Regions from separate parts of the Mesorhizobium sp. M1334 genome, predicted to be linked through region 1. Evidence: riboswitches for the same ligand, from Rfam matches in the RefSeq annotation. Region 1 holds a riboswitch; each other region holds the start of a gene.
What was found. Region 1 has a riboswitch for thiamine pyrophosphate ahead of thiC (phosphomethylpyrimidine synthase ThiC). Riboswitches for the same ligand answer to the same signal wherever they lie in the genome.
Positions count from the first base shown of each region.

Region 1 (2,263 bases):
TGTGGTCGTAGCCCGGCGCGATGTCGGTCGTCAGCGGTCCAAGCGTATAGAACGGCGCCTCGCCGCAGACAGCGAGTTGCTTGTCCATGTTCTGCTTGATCTTGTGCATCGGCACGTGGCCAGGCCCCTCGATCATCACCTGGCAATCCTTCGCCCAGGCGATCTTCGTCAACTCGCCAAGCGTTTCCAGCTCGGCGAATTGCGCCGCATCGTTGGCATCGGCGATCGAGCCGGGACGAAGGCCGTCGCCGAGCGAGAAGGACACATCATAGGCGCGGCAGATGTCGCAGATCTCCGCGAAGTGCTCGTAGAGGAAGCTTTCCCGGTGATGGTGCAGGCACCATTTTGCCATGATCGAGCCGCCGCGCGAGACAATGCCGGTAACCCGATCGACCGTCAGCGGGATGTAATGCAGCCGCACGCCGGCGTGGATGGTGAAATAGTCGATGCCTTGCTCGGCCTGTTCGATCAGCGTGTCGCGGTACACCTCCCAGGTCAGATCCTCGGCAATGCCGCCAACCTTCTCGAGCGCCTGGTAGAGCGGCACCGTGCCGATCGGCACCGGCGAGTTGCGGACGATCCACTCGCGGATGTTGTGGATGTTGCGGCCGGTCGACAGGTCCATCACCGTATCGGCGCCCCAGCGGATCGCCCACACCATCTTTTCGACCTCTTCAGCCATCGACGATGTGACGGCGGAGTTGCCGATATTGGCGTTGATCTTGACCAGGAAATTGCGGCCGATGATCATTGGCTCGCTCTCGGGGTGGTTGATGTTGGCGGGAATGATCGCCCGTCCGCGCGCCACCTCGTCACGCACGAATTCGGGCGTGACGAAATCGGGCAGTGTCGCGCCGAAAGCCTCGCCGTCGCGCTCAAGCTTGCCGTGCAGGATCTCGCGACCAAGGTTCTCGCGAATGGCGACGAACTCCATTTCGGGTGTGATGATGCCGGCGCGCGCATAGGCAAGCTGCGTCACCGCCTTGCCTGCTTTGGCCTTGAGCGGTCGGTGGCGGATGGGAAATTCCGGCGTCAGGCGTTCGCCCGTCGCGAATCCGTTGTCCTCCGGCCGGACATGGCGGCCGTCACAGCCCTCGACATCGCCGCGCGCCAAAATCCATTCGCGGCGAAGTCGGGCCAGGCCTTTTTCGATGCTGGTTTCGACAGCCGGGTCGGTATAGGGGCCCGACGGATCGTAGACGGTAACGGGCGGCTCGCCGGCTGTCGGATGGACGGAGATTTCGCGCATCGGCACTTTGATCTGCGAGTGGATGGTGCCGGGCTTGTGGATCTTCCGCGAGGCGGGCAGCGGTCCCGTCGACACGGCGGGGGTAAGCGCATTCATCTTGAGGCTCCTTTGCTCATGCATTGGAGACCCAGTTCTGTGCCGGAAGGATGAAAAGACGCTTCTGTCGACCTGCCGAAACAGGACCTCGGGCGTAAACTCCCGCAAAGCGCTTGCACCGTCCCTACGCCAGTATGAACTGGATCAGGTTCAACGGGTCACTGCGCCGCGAAAGCCAGCAGTATCTCAGCCCCTTGCCGGGACTCCCCTGGTGAATGCCTCAGGTTGAACGGGCCGGCGCGGCTTTGTCAAGCGCATTTGGCCCGCCCACTGTCAAATCAACCAGGACCGCGTCGTCTTCTTGGCAATCTGGCATCTGCCCCTGCTCTGTTCCACATCCTGTTTGGGTGCAAGGCCACCACTCAGCGGAACCCTCAGAGAAGGAAACCGTCCAGATTTGGCTAGACTGCTCGACGATAAGTCCAGAGCTGTGCCGGCGGTATGTTGCGGACGACGAAGTCATAGTGGGAAACCACGTAACGGTCTGGCATCTTGATCACCGGCGACAGAGGTCCGTATGTGATCTGAATCACGGGCCGGCCGGCAGGAATACGGGCAAGCAGATCCTCAACCAGCGCGACACGCTGTTGCATTGGAAAGCTCAACAGCGGGACTGCACTTATAACACAATCGAACTGTTCACCTTTGCGCTCACCCAGCGCTTCGTCCAGCGCAAATGCGTCGCCCAATCTGAAGTCCACATTCGGGAAGCGTTGCACCAGGCCGTCGTAGAAAATCCTGGAATATTCGACTGAAACCAGCTGGCGCGGCTTGATTCCCCTGGCGAGGATCGCCTTTGTGATGACACCGGTTCCCGCGCCAAGCTCCAGAATCGGCAATCCTGACCGTGGGTTCACCACGCTTGCCATCCGGCGTGCCGCATAAACCGAAGTGGGAATAAGGGCTCCCACGCCCTTC
Region 1 is NZ_JAMYLM010000010.1:98,100-100,362, reverse strand. It holds gene thiC (phosphomethylpyrimidine synthase ThiC) at 1-1,345, opposite strand, end outside; TPP riboswitch at 1,449-1,565, opposite strand; gene pmtA (phospholipid N-methyltransferase PmtA) at 1,747-2,263, opposite strand, start outside.

Region 2 (2,263 bases), on a different contig from region 1:
GATTGCGTTCCTTCGCGCCCCCCTCTGTCCTGCCGGACATCTCCCCCACAAGGGGTGAGATTGGCAGTTTCAGCGCTCTGCTCATTCCAGCAACATCGGCGACTGGCGAAAGCCGCCGTGCCGTCCGATCTCCCCCCTTGTGGGGGAGATGTCCGGCAGGACAGAGGGGGGCGCCGTAGAGCGATCATCTTCGATCAATCGGCCAAAGCTACTTGCTCATCACCGCAAGCCACTCATCGACCCAGGCCTTGCGGTGGGCCGCGACTTCCTCCGGGCTGAACAGCAAGGTCTTGGTCGGTTTGACCAGCTTGTCGAACGCCGGATTGAGCGGCTTGTCGGTCTTGCCGGCCGGGAACATCCAGTTGGTTTCGGGAATGACATCCTGGAATTTCGGTCCGGTCATGAAGGCGATGAACTTTTCCGCCAGGGGGTTCTTCGCGCCCTTGGTGGTGATCCCCGCAACTTCGATCTGCAGGTATTCGCCTTCCTCGAAGGACGCCGCCTGGTAGCGCTCGGTGTTTTCGGCGACCATGTGGTAGGCCGGCGACGTGGTATACGACAGCACCATCGGCGCCTCGCCCTTGGTGAACAGGCCGTAAGCCTCGCTCCAGCCTGGCGTCACCGTCAGCACCTTTGCTTTGAGCTTGGCCCAGGCTTCGGGCGCCTTGTCGCCATAGACCGACTTGACCCACAACAGCAGGCCAAGACCCGGCGTCGAGGTGCGCGGGTCCTGGATGACGATCTTCTCTCCGGCATCGCCCTCGACCAGTTCCCTGAGGCTCTTCGGCGGGTTCTTCAGTTTTTCGGTATTGTAGACGACGGCGAAATAGCCATAGTCGAACGGCACGAAAATATCGTCGCGCCAGCCGCCCGGCACGCTGACATCCGATATGGCGCCATGCGGCGAAAACAGGCCGGTTGCCTTGGCGTCCGCCGTCAAATTGGTATCGAGGCCAAGCACGATATCGGCCTTGGTGGCGGCCCCTTCCAGCTTCACACGGTTGAGCAGCGCCACGCCGTCAGCGACCGAGACGAATTCGATGACGCAACTGCACTCGGCCTCGAAGGCCTTCTTCACTGCCGGTCCCGGACCCCAATCGGCGGTGAAGCTTTCATAGGTATAGACGGTCAGTCTATCCTGTGCCGATGCCTGCCCTGGCAGGGCGAGCGCGGATGCCGCAAGCAGGACAATCGGGACAAGAGAGTGGAAAAAACTGCGCATCGGCGCCTCCTTCGTTCGCGTTGAAAGGAATTGAGGCGTCGGGCTGTCCGAAACGTCTAATCCCTCCGCCGGTACAAACCGGATCAGGTTCAGCGGGTTGGCAGTCTTGCCTCTCAGCCGGTCCGCGAAGATCGCGTCCGGCACCCCGTTAGAGCGTTTCGACACATAGGCCCGGCCGAAGTGCTGCGCAAGCGGAAGTTTGCCGGGCATCCAAAGCCCAGCCTTCCGTTTCGTCTGCCGTTTCATCTTCCGTTTCATTCTTCCGTTTCTGGGGCAGGGCTGGTAAGGGCCACGAGATATGAGCAAATTCACCATCCTGCTTGGCGGCGATCTCATCCGCACGCCGCTGCTCGACCGCCAGGTCGAAGGCTCGCGCGTCATCGCTGCCGATGCCGGCATCGGCCATGCCCGTATGCTGGGCCTGAGGCCGGAACTCTGGGTCGGCGATTTCGATTCCGTGCCTGCCGAGTTGCCGGAGGATCTGGCCGCCGTACCACGGCAGGTGTTTCCCGCCGAAAAGGACAAGACCGACGGTGAACTCGCTATCGCTGCCGCGCTCGAACGCGGTGCGACCAGCCTTGTGCTCGCAGGCGCTTTCGGCGGCAAACGCACCGACCACATCTTCCTGCATATGGCGCTGAGCGTCCGGCTGGCGGAAGGCGGGACGGAAGTGCTTTTGACCAGCGGCGCACAGGAAGGCATTCCCTTGCTGCCCGGAAAGGCTGGCTTCGACTATGCCGACGGCACGCTGTTTTCGGTGCTCGGCTTCTCCGATCTCGCCGGCCTGAGCGTCACCGGTGCCAAATGGCCGCTCGACCACGTCGAGGTTGCGTTCGGCTCGTCGCTGACCATTTCCAACGAGGTCAGGGGCCGGTTGGAAATCGCGCTGGCCAGCGGCCGCGCGCTGCTGCTCGCGCATCCTTTTCCCTTACCTGAAAGCTGACATGGCACCGCCGCTTCTCAATCTCGACGGGATAAAGCTGACCTTTGGCGGCACGCCGCTGCTCGACGGTGCCGCCCTGACGGCCTCAGTTGGCGACA
Region 2 is NZ_JAMYLM010000002.1:652,409-654,671, forward strand. It holds gene thiB (thiamine ABC transporter substrate binding subunit) at 209-1,222, opposite strand; TPP riboswitch at 1,266-1,380, opposite strand; gene NKH17_RS06730 (thiamine diphosphokinase) at 1,521-2,165, shown strand; gene NKH17_RS06735 (ABC-F family ATP-binding cassette domain-containing protein) at 2,167-2,263, shown strand, end outside.
Region 2: another riboswitch for thiamine pyrophosphate. It lies ahead of thiB (thiamine ABC transporter substrate binding subunit); the one in region 1 lies ahead of thiC (phosphomethylpyrimidine synthase ThiC).

Region 3 (2,263 bases), on a different contig from region 1:
GGCGAATTGTGCTGCGTCATTGGCGTCGGCGATCGAGCCGGGACGAAGGCCGTCGCCCAGCGAAAAGGACACGTCATAGCCGCGGCAAATGTCGCAGATCTCGGCGAAATGTTCGTAGAGGAAGCTTTCCCGGTGATGGTGCAGGCACCATTTGGCCATGATCGAGCCACCGCGCGAGACGATGCCAGTGACCCGGTCAACGGTCAGCGGGATGTAGTGCAGCCGCACGCCCGCATGGATGGTGAAATAGTCGACGCCCTGTTCGGCCTGCTCGATCAGCGTGTCGCGGTAGACCTCCCAGGTCAGATCCTCGGCAATGCCGCCAACCTTCTCGAGCGCCTGGTAGAGCGGCACCGTGCCGATCGGCACCGGCGAGTTGCGCACGATCCAGTCGCGGATGTTGTGGATGTTGCGGCCGGTCGACAGGTCCATCACCGTATCGGCGCCCCAGCGGATCGCCCACACCATCTTTTCGACCTCTTCGGCCATGGACGAGGTGACGGCGGAGTTACCGATATTGGCGTTGATCTTGACCAGGAAATTGCGACCGATGATCATCGGTTCGCTCTCGGGATGGTTGATGTTGGCGGGAATGATTGCGCGTCCGCGCGCCACCTCCTCTCGGACGAATTCCGGCGTCACGAAATCGGGCAGCGTCGCGCCGAAAGCCTCGCCGTCACGGTCAAGCTTGCCATGCAGGATCTCACGACCAAGGTTCTCGCGGATGGCGACGAACTCCATTTCGGGCGTGATGATGCCGGCGCGCGCATAGGCAAGCTGTGTCACCGCCTTGCCGGCCCTGGCCCTAAGTGGCCGGTTGCGAATGGGAAATTCTGGCGTCAGGCGTTCGCCCGTAGCGAACCCGTTGTCCTCCGGCCGGACATGGCGCCCGTCACAGGCCTCGGCATCACCGCGCGCCAAAATCCATTCGTGGCGAAGTCGGGCTAGGCCTTTTTCGATGCTGGTTGCGACAGCCGGATCGGTATAGGGGCCGGACGGATCGTAGACGGTGACGGGCGGCTCGCCGGCCGTCGGATGGACGGAGACTTCGCGCATCGGCACCCTAATCTGTGGGTGGATGGTGCCGGGCTTGTGGATTTTCCGTGAGGCAGGCAGCGGTCCCGTTGAGACGGCTGGGGTGAGGGCATTCATCTTGAGGCTCCTTTGCTCATGCATTGGAGACCCAGTTCTGTGCCGGAAGGATGAAAAGACGCTTTGGTTGACCTGCCGAAACAGGACCTGGGGCGTAAACTCCCGCTAAGCGCTTGCACCGTCCCTACGCCAGTATGAACTGGATCAGGTTCAACGGGTCACTGCGCCGCGAAAGCCAGCAGTATCTCAGCCCCTTGCCGGGACCCCCCTGGTGAATGCCTCAGGTTGAACGGGCCGGCGTCGATTTGTCAAGCGCATTTGGGCCGAGGCCGTGATCGGCGGTCGGTCAGACGGTGCGGAAAAAACTCGACAACCAAGAGTTGGTGACGAAGGCCGGGATAAGGATCGCAACCGTTGGCCTGAAGATCCTTGTGAAGGTTACGCCTTCACTTGCCACCAAAGGTTTGCGCGTAGATGGCCTCGATTCTCCCTGCCTCCTCATTGGTCAGCGCGGCGAATTCCTTTTCGCATGCGCGATTGGACAGATGGCCACCATTCTGGTGAAGGAAACGGAAGAGCAGGTCCGTCAGCCGCTCGGGCATGTCGATAGAGGCGTCCACCTGCCGCCGAAATTGGTCATAGCGCTGCAAAAAAGCGGTTTCCTCCGGAAGGTCCCGTTCGATCGTCCGCTGAACGCAGGCATAGAGGAATTCGGCGTGTGGGGTTGCATCGAAGAAACGGTAGAAATCACCGGTGTCATTCAGAACCCGGACGTTGAATTCGGGCGTCGGTTCCCATTCAACCAACGGCAGAAGGCGTTGCGAATAGCTCTCGAGCACGCCCCTGTACTCGTTGATCTTGTCCTGGATCGCCGCTGAGACGGGAAAGACCACTCCCGGTGGATTGAAACCGTGCATGGCAAGGACGTGGTGGATTAGGTAGCGGTGAATGCGGCCGTTTCCGTCCTCGAACGGGTGGATGTAGACAAAGCCGAAGGCGAGAATTGCGGCGGCTATAACTGCATCAAGGTTTTGCGCCGCGCCTTGATCGAAGGCCACCATTCCATCAATTAGCTGCGGCAGGTCCTCGGGCCGAGCGCTAATGTGATCGGGCAGGGGCATGCGGTTGTCTCGGTCATGCCCACCGACGAATCCTCCTTCTTTTCGGAAGC
Region 3 is NZ_JAMYLM010000004.1:52,035-54,297, reverse strand. It holds gene thiC (phosphomethylpyrimidine synthase ThiC) at 1-1,152, opposite strand, end outside; TPP riboswitch at 1,256-1,372, opposite strand; gene NKH17_RS09870 (Fic family protein) at 1,539-2,263, opposite strand, start outside.
Region 3: another riboswitch for thiamine pyrophosphate. It lies ahead of thiC (phosphomethylpyrimidine synthase ThiC); the one in region 1 lies ahead of thiC (phosphomethylpyrimidine synthase ThiC).